Regions from separate parts of the Streptomyces sp. NPDC017095 genome, predicted to be linked through region 1. Evidence: riboswitches for the same ligand, from Rfam matches in the RefSeq annotation. Region 1 holds a riboswitch; each other region holds the start of a gene.

Region 1 (4,546 bases):
CACGGTGGCCATCTCGCTCCCCACCCACCAGGCCGACCGGCTGCTGCCCGCGGCCCGCCGGCTGCATACGGAGATCGGGCGGCATCTGGAATCGCTCACTCTCGCTATCAGTATCTGAAAACTTACTCCTTGTGATTCACTGTGTACTTTCAGCAAGATTTGAACACGGTCAGAGGGGTTAATCCCGGCCAGTCGACGTCTTACGACGGGGTAGGCGATGCGCGAGTCCGTACAGGCAGAAGTCATGATGAGCTTTCTCGTGTCGGAGGAGCTCTCCTTCCGCATCCCGGTGGAGTTGCGCTACGAGACCAGTGATCCCTATGCCATCCGCCTCACCTTCCATCTGCCCGGCGACGCTCCGGTGACCTGGGCGTTCGGGCGCGAACTGCTGATCGACGGCGTCGGCCGTCCGTGCGGGGAGGGGGACGTGCGGATCGCTCCCGCCGATTCCGAGGTGCTGGGCGAGGTGCTGATCCGGCTTCAGGTCGGCGGCGACCACGCCCTGTTCCGCTCGTCGGCGCCTCCGCTCGTGGCCTTCCTCGACCGCACGGACAAGCTGGTGCCGCTGGGTCAGGAGGCCGCGCTGGCCGATTTCGACGCGCATCTCGACGAGGCCCTGGACCGCATCCTGGCCGAGGAGCAGAGCGCCGGCTGAAGCCTTACGGCTCGGAGCGCGGGCGCTCCGCCGTCCCGTGGGGCGTGCTGCAGGAACGCTTCTGCGGTAGGCCCGCGGCCCGCATGCAGCCGCGTCGCTTCCGTTCCGGACGGGCTCACGCGCGCTCACGGCTTCCGGCGCAGGCCCGCGTTCACCGCTTGCGGCGTCGGCCCCGGCCGCCGCGTGCGGATGCGGGCCGCGCCCCGGCAGGGGCCAGGGCGTCCGGGCGGGACCGGTCGGCCGAGACGACCAGGGCGGCCAGCGCCGTGGTGACCGGGACCGAGGCCACCAGGCCGATCGAGCCCACCAGCGTGCGCACGATCTCCTCGGCCACCAGCTCGCTGTTGGCCACGCTCCCGACGCTGCTCTGCGCGATCGAGAACAGCAGCAGCAACGGCAGCGCGGCGCCGGCGTAGGCGAGCACCAGGGTGTTGACCACGGACGCGATGTGGTCACGGCCGATCCGGATGCCCGCCCGGTACAGCCCGCGCCAGCCCATCGACGGGTTCGCCTCGTGCAGTTCCCAGACGGCCGAGGTCTGGGTGACCGTCACATCGTCCAGGACGCCGAGCGAACCGATGATGACACCGGCCAGCAGCAGGCCGCTCATGTCGATCGACGGGTACAGACCGTGGATCAGACCGGTGCTGTCGTCCGTGTTGCCGGTCAGCGCCGCCCAGCCGATGAAGAGCGAGCCGAGCCCGCCGATCAGCGACAGCGAGATCAGCGTGCCGAGCACCGCCACCGACGTACGGGCCGACAGGCCATGGCACATGTACAGGGCGATCAGCATGATGGCGCTCGACCCGACCACGGCCACCAGCAGCGGGTCCCCGCCCTGGAGGATCGCCGGCAGGATGAACAGCGTCAGCACCAGGAAGCTGACGGCCAGCGCGACCAGGGCCATGACACCGCGCAGCCGGCCCACCACGACCACGGCCACCGCGAAGACACCCGCGAGCAGGGCCATGGGGAACGTCCGGTTCACATCGGTCACCGCGTACTGCAGGTTCTTCGGGGCCGAGGGCTCGTAGGCGACCACGACCTTCTCGCCCTGGTGGAGCTGGCGCGGCTGGTCCGGCTGCACGATCTCGGTGAACGTACGGCCCTTGTCCTTGCCGGTGTCCACCCGGATGGTCGCCTTCTTGCAGGTCCCGTCGGCCTGCTGCTGCGCCGAACTGCCCTCGGCGGTGGACGTGTCGCCGGTCGGCGGGACACCGGAGGCATTCGCCGCCGTGCAGCTCAGTTCGGTGACCCGGGTGACCGTGGCCTGCTGGGTCTGCCGGTCGAAGCCGACGCCGGTGCGCTTGTGGGACGGGGCGTCTCCGGGCCAGAGCACCACGAGTCCGACCAGCACCGCCGCGGTGAAGGGCACCAGGATCGCCGCGATCACCTTGCGCAGGTGCTGGGAGACCGGGGCCGCAGGACCGTGGCTGTGGCTGTGCCCGTGCGAGTGACCGTGCGCACGACCGGCTTCACGGCCGTCGACGGGGGCTCCATGGCCCCCGGCGAAGACGTCACGGCCCCCGTCAAAGGCTTCACCGCCGCCTTCCCCGGCTGCACGGCCGCCCTCCGGGGTTCCGTGGCCGGGGCCGGCGCCCCCTTCCGAGCCGTCTTGACGGCGCGGCCCGGGCGGCTGGTGCGGGTACTGCTCCATCCTGGTCACCGCCAGATCATCCCAAGAACGGGTGGGGGCCCACTGTTCAGCGCGCCACACATGACGCTAGCGTGGAGGCACCTTTGCACACGCGGGAGCTCGGAGCACCGGGCTGAGAGGGCGCTGACCTCCGTAGACGCGATGTTTCACGTGGAACGAGCGATGGTCCACGGGGAATGTCGGCAGACGGGAACCGCTGCGTCGACCGCCGAACCTGTTACCGGGTAATGCCGGCGTAGGGAGTAGGTCTCATGACCAACAAGGACGCACGCACGCCTGCCTCCGTCCAGGACGAGAAGTCCCCGGAGGCCGGGAAGTCCATCGGCTGGCACAAGGCGTATGTCGAAGGCTCGCGCCCCGACCTGCGCGTACCGGTCCGTCAGGTGCATCTCACCAACGGGCAGTCGGTCACGCTGTACGACACCTCGGGCCCGTACACCGATCCACTCGTCGACACGGACGTCCGCAGGGGGCTGTCACCGGTGCGGGAGAACTGGATCATCGCCCGTGGCGACACCGAGGAGTACGCGGGCCGTCCGGTCCGTCCCGAGGACGACGGGATCAAGCACACCTCGCCGCGCGGCGGACTGCGGAACCTGGACGCGGTCTTCCCCGGACGTCCCCGGCAGCCTCGGCGGGGCCGCGACGGCCAGGCGGTCACGCAGCTCGCGTACGCCCGCCGGGGCGACATCACGCCGGAGATGGAGTTCGTGGCCCTCCGGGAGAACGTCTCTCCCGAGGTGGTCCGCGAGGAGATCGCGGCGGGCCGGGCGGTGCTGCCGGCCAACGTCAACCATCCGGAGATCGAGCCGATGATCATCGGCAAGCGGTTCCTGGTGAAGGTCAACGCCAACATCGGCAACTCCGCCGTGACGTCCTCCATCGAAGAGGAGGTCGACAAGATGACCTGGGCGACCCGCTGGGGCGCCGACACGGTCATGGATCTGTCCACCGGGCGCAATATCCACACCACCCGCGAGTGGGTGCTGCGCAACTCCCCCGTCCCCATCGGCACGGTGCCGCTCTATCAGGCCCTGGAGAAGGTCGACGGCAGGGCCGAGGAGCTGACCTGGGAGATCTACAAGGACACCGTCATCGAGCAGGCCGAGCAGGGCGTGGACTACATGACCGTCCACGCGGGCGTCCGGCTCGCGTACGTCCCCCTCACCGCCAACCGCAAGACCGGGATCGTCTCGCGCGGCGGCTCGATCATGGCCGCGTGGTGCCTGGCGCACCACAAGGAGTCGTTCCTGTACGAGAACTTCGAGGAGCTGTGCGAGATCCTCGCCGCCTACGATGTCACCTACTCGCTGGGCGACGGACTGCGGCCGGGGTCGATCGCGGACGCCAACGACGAGGCGCAGTTCGCCGAGTTGCGGACGCTCGGGGAACTCAACCGGATCGCCAAACGGTTCCACGTACAGACGATGATCGAGGGCCCCGGGCACGTCCCGATGCACAAGATCAAGGAGAACATCGACCTCCAGCAGGAGATCTGCGATGAAGCTCCGTTCTATACGCTCGGCCCGCTGACCACCGACGTCGCGCCGGCGTACGACCACATCACCTCCGGTATCGGTGCCGCGATGATCGCCTGGTGGGGCACGGCGATGCTCTGCTACGTCACGCCCAAGGAGCACCTGGGCCTGCCCAACCGGGACGACGTCAAGACCGGTGTCATCACCTACAAGATCGCCGCGCACGCGGCGGACCTCGCCAAGGGGCACCCCGGTGCCCAGGAGTGGGACGACGCCCTGTCCGACGCCCGCTTCGAGTTCCGGTGGGAGGACCAGTTCAACCTCGCCCTGGACCCCGACACGGCACGTGAGTTCCACGACGAGACCCTGCCGGCCGAGCCCGCCAAGACGGCCCACTTCTGCTCCATGTGCGGTCCGAAGTTCTGCAGCATGAAGATCTCGCAGGACATCCGGCGTGAGCACGGGGGCAGCCGGACCGAGATCGAGGAGGGCATGGCGCAGAAGTCGAAGGAGTTCGCGGCCTCCGGCAACCGGGTGTATCTGCCCATCGCCGACTGACCCGCGGCCTTCCGGACGCTGAGCTACCCGGGGCGGCGCGGCGGCCGCCCCGGAGGGCGTTCTCCTGGAGACCGTCTCCCGCGCCACAGGCCCCTCGGGCTCCTGGTGGGACGGCCGTGCGCCGCGGTCTCCTGGCCGGGTGGGCGGTCGGGTCACTCGGGCCGGTGCTCCGGGCCGCCGAAGTCCGGGCTCGTGTAA
Region 2 (4,546 bases), on a different contig from region 1:
GAGGCGGTCTCCCTGGCGATCGCCGTCCAGGTCAGCGGCGGCCACGCGGTCCGTACCAACAGCGCGGCGATGATGTACGCGCTGCTCACCCACCCCGCGCACCTGGACCGGCTGCGCCGCGCACCGGAGCTGCTGCCCCGGGCCGTGGAGGAACTGTTCCGCTACGTCCCGCACCGCAACGGCGTCGGCATCCCCCGGATCGCCACCGAGGACGTCACGATCGGCGGCCGGCTGATCCGCGCCGGCGACGTGGTCTACAACGCCTACGTCGCCGCCAACCGCGACCCCGCGGTGTTCCCCGGCCCCGACACCCTGGACTTCGACCGGGACCACCCCGCCCACCTGGCCTTCGGCCACGGCCCGCACCACTGCCTGGCCGCCGTCATGGCCCGGATGGAGGCCGAGATCATGATCGGCTCGGTGCTCGCCCGCTTCCCCGGCATCCGCCTGGCCGTACCTCCCGAGGACGTGCCCTTCCACCGCCGGGGCCTGCTCCGGGGCCCGGAGTCCCTGCCGGTGAGATGGTGAGGCACGCCTCCCCGACATCTCTCCGGGACACCCGGGTCGATCTGCGACACTGGTAACGCCATGCCTAAGCCCGGAGAACTCACTTTCGTCGCCCCGCGCGGAGCCAAGAAGCCGCCGCGGCATCTCGCCGATCTCACGCCCGCCGAGCGCAAGGACGCGGTGGCCGAGGTCGGGGAGAAGCCGTTCCGCGCCAAGCAGCTCGCGCAGCACTACTTCGCGCGGTACGCGCACGACCCCGAGCAGTGGACCGACATCCCCGCCGGTTCGCGCGCCAAGCTGCAGGAAGCGCTGTTCCCGGAGCTGATGACCGTCGTCCGGCATCTGTCCACCGACCAGGGGACCACGCGCAAGACGCTGTGGCGGCTGTTCGACGGCACCCTGGTGGAGTCCGTGCTGATGCGGTACCCGGACCGGGTGACCATGTGCATCAGCTCGCAGGCCGGCTGCGGGATGAACTGCCCGTTCTGCGCCACCGGCCAGGCGGGTCTCGACCGGAACCTGTCCACCGCCGAGATCGTCCACCAGATCGTGGACGGCATGCGGGCGCTGCGCGACGGCGAGGTGCCGGGCGGTCCGGCGCGGCTGTCCAACATCGTCTTCATGGGGATGGGCGAGCCGCTCGCCAACTACAAGCGGGTCGTGGGTGCCATCCGGGCGCTCACCGACCCGGCCCCGGACGGGCTCGGCCTCTCCCAGCGCGGGATCACCGTCTCCACCGTGGGCCTGGTGCCGGCCATCCACCGGTTCGCCGACGAGGACTTCAAGTGCCGGCTGGCGATCTCCCTGCACGCCCCCGACGACGAGCTGCGCGACACCCTCGTCCCGGTGAACACCCGCTGGAAGGTCCGCGAGGTGCTGGACGCCGGGTTCGAGTACGCCGCGAAGAGCGGACGCCGGCTGTCGATCGAGTACGCGCTGATCCGCGACATCAACGACCAGGCCTGGCGCGGCGACCGGCTCGGCCGGCTGCTCAAGGGCAGGCCCGTGCACGTCAACCTGATCCCGCTGAACCCGACGCCGGGCTCCCAGTGGACCGCGTCGCGGCCGGCGGACGAGAAGGCGTTCGTGGAGGCCATCGCCGCGCACGGGGTGCCGGTCACCATCCGGGACACCCGCGGTCAGGAGATCGACGGAGCCTGTGGTCAGCTCGCGGCCACCGAACGGTAATCTGACCACGTCCACATATCTTCATATTCCGACAGGGGAGCGCCACAGCGCTGAGAGTGCGGCACCGGGCCGCAGACCCTCTGAACCTCGCCCAGGTCATTCTGGGTAGGAAGTTCGGTCACCACTCAAGCTGTTGCGCCCTGTCCGGGTCTCCGCGGAGCCCCGGACAGGGCCGCGTCTCTTCCTGGCCCACTCCAGGAGGACACTTCACGTGCACACCAAGACCCTCGTGGCCGCGGCGGCCGGTCTCGGCCTGCTGGCCCTCTCCGGGTGCGGGTCGTCGGACACCGGGGACTCCGCCCGCGCCAAGACCGTCACCCTGGTCAGCCACGACTCCTGGGCCGTCTCCAAAAGCGTCGTCAAGGACTTCGAGAAGCGGTCCGGGTACAAGCTGCGGGTCCTCAAGGACGGCGACGCCGGACAGGCCGTCAACAAGGCGATCCTGACCAAGGGCAACCCGCAGGGCGACGTCTTCTTCGGCGTCGACAACACCCTGCTCTCCCGGGCCCTGGACAACGGCCTGTTCCAGCCGTACGAGGCGAAGGGCTCCGCCGCGATCCCGCCCGCGGACCGCGCCGGCCAGGCCGGGCACCGCGTCACGCCCGTCGACACCGGCGACATCTGCGTCAACTACGACAAGGCCTACTTCAGCGAGCACAAGCTGACCCCGCCGCGGACCTTCGCCGACCTCGCCGCGCCCCGGTACAAGGACCTCCTCGTCACCGAGAACGCGGCCACCTCCTCGCCCGGCCTCGGCTTCCTGCTCGGCAGCGCCGCCGCGTTCGGCGACGACGGCTGGGAGGGGTACTGGAAGAAGCTCGAGGCCAACGGCGTCAAGGTCGTCGACGGCTGGGAGCAGGCCTACTACCAGGAGTTCTCCGGTTCCTCCGAGGGCAGGAAGGCCGGCGGCGACCGGCCGCTCGTCGTGTCGTACGCCTCCTCCCCGCCCGCCGAGGTGATCTACGCCAAGAAGCGGCCCGCAACCGCCCCGACCGGCGTGGCGTACGGCACCTGCTTCCGGCAGACCGAGTACGCCGGGCTGCTGGCCGGCGCCCGCAACCCCGAGGGCGGCAAGGCGCTCCTCGACTTCCTGCTCACCAGGCAGTTCCAGGAGGACATGCCGCTGAACATGTTCGTCTACCCGGTGGTGAAGGGCGCGAAGGTGCCGGCCGAGTTCACGCGGTACGGTCCGGCGGCGAAGGACCCGCGGACCCTGGCCCCCGGGAAGATCGCCGCCAACCGCGACCAGTGGGTCAAGTCGTGGACCTCGCTCGTACTGAAGTAGCCCGGACCCGGCGCGGGAGCGCGGCGCGGCTGGGGCTGATGGCCCTGCCCGTCGCGTTCTTCGCCGTGTTCTTCGCCTGGCCGGTCGCCGCGATCGTCGCGCGCGGGCTGAAGACGGACGGCACCTGGCACCTCGGCCGGATCGCGGACGTCGTCACCCAGCCGGACCTGCGGCAGGTGCTGTGGTTCACCACCTGGCAGGCGCTCGCCTCCACCGCGCTCACCCTGCTGCTCGCGCTGCCCGCCGCCTATGTCTTCGCCCGCCTCGACTTCCCCGGCCGGCACCTGCTGCGGGCCGTCGTCACGGTCCCGTTCGTGCTGCCCACCGTCGTCGCCGGCAGCGCCTTCCTGGCGCTGGTCGGCCGGGGCGGCCTGCTGGACGAGCTGTGGGGGGTACGGCTGGACACCACGGTGTGGGCGATCCTGCTGGCCCACGTCTTCTTCAACTACGCGGTCGTCGTCCGCACGGTCGGCGGCCTGTGGGCGCAGCTCGATCCCCGGCAGGAGGAGGCCGCGCGGATGCTGGGCGCCTCCCCGCTGACGGCCTGGCGCAAGGTCACGCTGCCCGCGCTCGGGCCCGCCGTGGCCGCCGCCGCCCTGATGGTGTTCCTGTTCACCTTCACCTCCTTCGGAGTGGTGCAGATCCTCGGCGGTCCCGCCTTCTCCACCATCGAGGTGGAGATCTACCGGCAGACCTCCGAGACCTTCGACCTGGCCACGGCCGCCGTCCTCACCCTGGTGCAGTTCGCCGCCGTCGGCGCGATCCTCGCCGTGCACGCCTGGACGGTACGGCGGCGGGAGAGCGCGCTGCGCCTGGTCGACGCCGCGACGACCGCCCGCCGGCCGCGCGGGACCGGACAGCGCGCGCTGCTCGCCGGCGTCCTGGCCGGCATCGCCCTGCTGCTGGTGCTGCCGCTCGGCGTCCTCGTCCGGCGCTCCCTGGACGCCCCCGGCCTCGGCTACTACCGGGCGCTGACGGATCCCGACGGCGGTACGTTCCTGGTGGCGCCGGTGCACGCGGTGTGGACCTCGCTGGAGTACGCCGCGGCCGCCACCGCCATCGCCATGGTGATCGGCACCCTCGCCGCCGCCGCGCTGGCCCGCCGGGACGCCGGACGGCTGGTGCGGGGCTTCGACGCGCTGCTGATGCTGCCGCTCGGCGTGTCCGCCGTGACCGTCGGCTTCGGCTTCCTGATCGCCCTCGACAAGCCGCCGCTGGACCTGCGCCAGTCCTGGATCCTGGTGCCGCTCGCCCAGGCGCTGGTCGGCGCCCCCTTCGTCGTACGGACCATGCTGCCCGTGCTGCGCGCGGTGGACGTGCGCCTGCGGGAGGCCGCCGCCGTGCTCGGCGCCCCGCCCTGGCGGGTGTGGCGGGAGGTGGACCTGCCGCTGGTGCGGCGGGCGCTGCTGGTCGCGGCCGGTTTCGCGTTCGCCGTGTCGCTGGGGGAGTTCGGGGCGACCGTGTTCATCGCCCGGCCCGACAACCCCACGCTCCCGGTCGCCGTGGCCCGGCTGCTCAGCCGCCCCGGCGATCTCAACTACGGCCAGGCGATGGCCCTTTCGACCA
Region 3 (4,546 bases), on a different contig from region 1:
GATGAACCGCTCCACGAACGACCCGTCGGCCGCGAGCGCCGGGTGCATCACCTTCAGCGCGAGCACACGGTCCAGACGGGTGTCCAGGGCCCGGTAGACCGTGGCCATCCCGCCCGCCGCGATCCGCGCGTCGACGCGGTAGCGGCCGTCGAGCACCTGCCCGACCAAGGGGTCCTGAAGGGTCGTATCCACGAGAGGCGAGTCTACGAGGCACCGCCCGCGCCCCCGCCCCGCCGGCCGCCCCCGCGGCGGCACTGCGGCCGACCTGTGACGAGCGGCACGCGGGACGAGGGTCACACGGCGGGCTCCGGGACCGCGCGGGCGGGCGCCGTCAGAACGCCGGCCGCTCCGGGTCCAGCCGGGCCAGACCCTCCGCCGGGGAGGACGCCTCCGCGAGGTAGCGCCGCGGGATCCGCCCCGCCAGCCGGGCCAGCCGGCCCCCCTCCACCGCGTGCCGCATCGCCGCGGCCATCCGCTCCGGCTCCTGCGCCCGCGTCACCGCCGACGCCAGCATCACCCCCGCGCAGCCCAGCTCCATGGCCAGCGCCGCGTCGGACGCCGTGCCGGCCCCCGCGTCCAGGATCACCGGCACGCGCGCGTGCTCCACGATGAGCTGGAAGTTGTGCGGATTGCGGATGCCGAGCCCGGAGCCGATCGGCGAGCCGAGCGGCATGACGGCGGCGCACCCGGCGTCCTCCAGCCGGCGCGCGAGCACCGGATCGTCGTTGGTGTACGGCAGCACCGTGAACCCGTCGTCGACCAGCGTCTCCGCCGCCTCCAGCGTCTCCACCGGATCGGGCAGCAGCGTCCGCTCGTCGGCGATCACCTCCAGCTTCACCAGGTCCGTGCCGAGCGCCTCCCGGGCCAGCCGGGCGGTCAGCACGGCCTCGCCGGCCGTGAAACAGCCCGCCGTGTTCGGCAGCACCCGGATGCCGAGCCGTTCCAGCACCGAGAGCACCGAGCCGTGCACGGAAGGGTCCACCCGCCGCATCGCGACGGTCGTCAGCTCCGTGCCGGAGGCGACCAGCGCCCGTTCCAGCACCTCCAGGCTGGGCGCCCCGCCCGTGCCCATGATCAGCCGGGAGGAGAAGGCCAGGTCACCGAGGACCAGCGGATCGTCGGCCATGGCTCAGCCTCCCTGTACGGCGGTGAGGACCTCGACGCGGTCGCCCTCGGCGAGCGCGGTCGCCGCCCACCGCGCCCGCGGGACGACGGTCTCGTTGACGGCGGCGGCCACCCCGCGCGGCGCCGCGGTGAGCGTGCGCACCAGGGCGTCCAGTGCGGTGCCCGGCGCGACACGGCGGGGTTCGCCGTTGACGGAGATGGTCACGGAGGTGCTCATACGGGCTGCTCCTGCTGTTCCGGGCGGGCGGCACCGAAGCGCCGGGGAGTGAAGGGACGTGCCTCTTCGGGGAGTTCGCCGGTGGTCAGGGTGTGCGCCAGGACGTCCCCGGTGACCGGCGTGAGCAGCACCCCGTTGCGGTGGTGACCGGTGGCCAGCAGCAGCCCGGCCAGGCCGGACGGGCCGAGCAGCGGCGCGTTGTCGGGGGAGCCGGGGCGCAGTCCGGCCCGGGTCTCGGTGAGCGGCAGCTCGGTGATGCCGGGCACCAGCTCGTGGGCGTCGCGCAGCAGCTCGTACACGCCGCCGGCCGTGACCGTCGTGTCCCAGCCCAGCTCCTCGCTGGTGGCGCCGACGACCAGCTCGCCGTTCTCCCGGGGCACCAGATAGACGTGGCCGCCGCGCACCACGGCCCGTACGGTCCGGCTCAGGAACGGCGCGTACCGGGGCGGCACGGTCAGCCGCAGCACCTGCCCCTTGACCGGCCGGACCGGCGGCGACAGCTCCCGCGGCACGCCCGCGAGGCGGCCGCTCAGGCTGCCGGCGGCGAGCACCACCTGCTCCGCGCGCAGCCCGGTGCCGTCCGCCGTGGTGACGCCGGCGGCCCGGTCCGCGACCACGTCCAGGCGCTCCGCCCGGTCGCGGTGGAACACCACACCGGTCCGCTCGCACGCGGCGACCAGGGCCGCGGCCAGCCGGCGCGGGTCGATCTGGTGGTCGCCGTCGACCCGCAGCCCGCCGCGCACCCCGGGCGCCAGCATCGGTTCCAGGCGCCGGCACTCCCGCCCGGACAGCCACTGCGCCGCCAGACCGCAGCGCTGCTGGAGCGCGTGCAGTTCGCGCAGGTGGGCCCGGTCGTCGGCGTCCAGCGCCACGGCGAGGGTGCCGCAGCGCCGGTAGCCGAGGTCCTGGCCGGTCAGCGCGGTCAGCTCGGCGGCGAACTCCGGATAGCGGCGGGCCGACTCCAGGTTCAGCCCGAGCAGTGTCTCCTCGCCGTAGTGCAGCTCGGTGACCGCGGCCAGCATCCCGGCCGCCACCTGCGCGGCGCCGCCCCCGGGCGCGGGGTCCACGACGGCTGTGGCGAGCCCGCGCTGCGCCGCGCGCCAGGCCGTGACCAGGCCGATGATTCCGCCCCCGATGACGAGGACGTCGGACGTACGTGACGACATGGGCGGTGAGCCCCTCCCTTCGCCGGCATGACCCGGATCAGGTTCGTACGGTCGGAGGCCGCGAGCCTCCCTCTCAGCCCGGTCGTCCGGGCTCCCGCGAGTGCTTGTACGGTGGCCACCCTAGCCCGCACCCCTCCTCACCCGTAAGGGAGCCCCGTTCCATGGCCCGGTCGCTCGACGGACTCGCCTTCGCCCCCGTGTCGGACCAGGACCCGGGCCAGGTGGGCACCGCCACCCGGTTCGCGTACCACGAGCGGGACGGCGCCGTCTGGGCCGAGTACGCGGGCGGCGACGTGGTGCGCGGCCATCTGGTCGGCACCCGCGAGGGCGACCGGCTGGACTTCCGGTACGTGCAGCTCAGGACCGACGGGACGACCGCCTCCGGGCACTGCGTGTCCACGGTCGGGGAGCTGCCGGACGGGCGGCTGCGGCTGACGGAGACCTGGGAGTGGGAGTCCGGTCCGGGCGCCGGCACGAGCGTTGTGGACCAGGTCACCGAGCACGCCCGCTGACTGACGTTCCGTCATGTGTCTAAGGTGACCGGGTGAGCGAGCAGACAGCACAAGAGGGCACGTCACCGGGGCCGCGCGTGGTCGTCGTCGGCGCGGGCATGGCCGGGGTGCAGACCGCCGTGGCCCTGCGGGAACAGGGCTTCCGGGGCCGGGTGACCGTCATCGGCGCCGAACCCCACCAGCCCTACGACCGGCCGCCGCTGTCCAAGGCGGTCCTGCTCGGCAAGGCCGAGGACTCCGCCTTCGACGTCGACTTCGAGTCCCTCGGGGTCGAACTGCGGCTCGGCTGCGCGGTGCGCGGCCTGCGGGCGGACGCACGCGAGCTGGACACCGAGGCGGGCCCGGTGCCCTACGACGTCCTGGTCCTCGCCACCGGCGCCGAACCGGTCACGCTGCCCGGCACCGAGGGCGTGCCCGGCGTGCACCTGCTGCGCACCCTGGACGACGCCGGCCGGCTGCGGCCCGTGCTGGCCCGGCAGCACGACGTCGTCGTCGTGGGCGCCGGCTGGATCGGCGCCGAGTTCGCCACCGCCGCCCGCGAGGCCGGCTGCGCGGTGACCGTCGTGGAGGCCGCCGGCCGGCCGCTGGCCGGCGCCCTGCCCGCCGAGGCCGCCGCGCCCATGGCCGCCTGGTACGCCGACGCGGGCGTCGCACTGCGCACCGGCGCGCGCGTGGCGCGGGTCGAGCCCGGCGCGGTGGTGCTCGCCGACGGCACCCGGCTGCCCGCGGGCGCCGTCGTCGTCGGCATCGGCGCCCGTCCCGCCACCGCCTGGCTGGCCGGCTCCGGCGTCGCCCTGGGCGCGCACGGCGAGGTCCTCACCGACGACCGGCTGCGCAGCTCGCTGCCGGACGTGTACGCCGTGGGCGACTGCGCGTCCTTCCCGTCGGCCCGCTACGGCGAACGGCTCCTCGTCCACCACTGGGACAACGCCCTTCAGGGCCCGCGCACGGTCGCCGCGAACATCCTCGGCGAGACCCCCGCGGTCTACGACCCGGTGCCGTACTTCTGGTCGGAGCAGTTCGGCCGGTTCGTGCAGTACGCCGGGCACCACGCCGCGGCCGACCGCCTGGTGTGGCGCGGCGACCCGGCCGGCCCGTCCTGGACGGTCTGCTGGCTGCGCGCGGGCCGCCTGGTCGCCCTGCTGGCCGTGGGCCGGCCCCGGGATCTCGCCCAGGGCCGCCGGCTGATCGAGGCCGGCCGCGCCATGGATCCGGGGGCCCTGTCGGACCCGGCCTGCCCCTTGAAGAACGCCACGGCCGACTGAGCGCCACGGCCGCCCGCGGGGGCGTGACCGGCCACGACGGACCCGCGGACGGCCGACGACACATCGCGGGCGCCCCGGCGGAGCGCCTACCCTAGATCCGTGACCGAGATTGACGCAAAGATCGATGCTCTCGTCCCCGCCTGGCTCACCCTCCCCGACATCGCCGACATGCTCGGCGTCGAGGTGACGCGCGTCCGGCAGCTGGTCAAGGACGGCCAGCTCATCGCCGTACGCCGGGGGGAGAACAGGGCGCTGCACGTC

The links. Region 1 has a riboswitch for thiamine pyrophosphate ahead of thiC (phosphomethylpyrimidine synthase ThiC). Riboswitches for the same ligand answer to the same signal wherever they lie in the genome.
Region 2: another riboswitch for thiamine pyrophosphate. It lies ahead of ACH4OA_RS21920 (thiamine ABC transporter substrate binding subunit); the one in region 1 lies ahead of thiC (phosphomethylpyrimidine synthase ThiC).
Region 3: another riboswitch for thiamine pyrophosphate. It lies ahead of thiO (glycine oxidase ThiO); the one in region 1 lies ahead of thiC (phosphomethylpyrimidine synthase ThiC).

The regions. Positions count from the first base shown of each region.
Region 1 covers NZ_JBIROU010000003.1:487,152-491,697, forward strand. The annotation lists gene ACH4OA_RS08340 (IclR family transcriptional regulator) at 1-118, shown strand, start outside; gene ACH4OA_RS08345 (SsgA family sporulation/cell division regulator) at 218-655, shown strand; gene ACH4OA_RS08350 (YibE/F family protein) at 807-2,312, opposite strand; TPP riboswitch at 2,394-2,571, shown strand; gene thiC (phosphomethylpyrimidine synthase ThiC) at 2,564-4,348, shown strand; gene ACH4OA_RS08360 (hypothetical protein) at 4,501-4,546, opposite strand, start outside.
Region 2 covers NZ_JBIROU010000010.1:232,338-236,883, forward strand. The annotation lists gene ACH4OA_RS21910 (cytochrome P450) at 1-528, shown strand, start outside; gene rlmN (23S rRNA (adenine(2503)-C(2))-methyltransferase RlmN) at 589-1,695, shown strand; TPP riboswitch at 1,719-1,825, shown strand; gene ACH4OA_RS21920 (thiamine ABC transporter substrate binding subunit) at 1,907-2,980, shown strand; gene ACH4OA_RS21925 (iron ABC transporter permease) at 3,019-4,546, shown strand, end outside.
Region 3 covers NZ_JBIROU010000011.1:124,265-128,810, reverse strand. The annotation lists gene pknB (Stk1 family PASTA domain-containing Ser/Thr kinase) at 1-192, opposite strand, end outside; gene ACH4OA_RS22930 (thiazole synthase) at 332-1,126, opposite strand; gene thiS (sulfur carrier protein ThiS) at 1,130-1,342, opposite strand; gene thiO (glycine oxidase ThiO) at 1,339-2,508, opposite strand; TPP riboswitch at 2,506-2,616, opposite strand; gene ACH4OA_RS22915 (hypothetical protein) at 2,670-3,020, shown strand; gene ACH4OA_RS22910 (NAD(P)/FAD-dependent oxidoreductase) at 3,053-4,285, shown strand; gene ACH4OA_RS22905 (Rv2175c family DNA-binding protein) at 4,385-4,546, shown strand, end outside.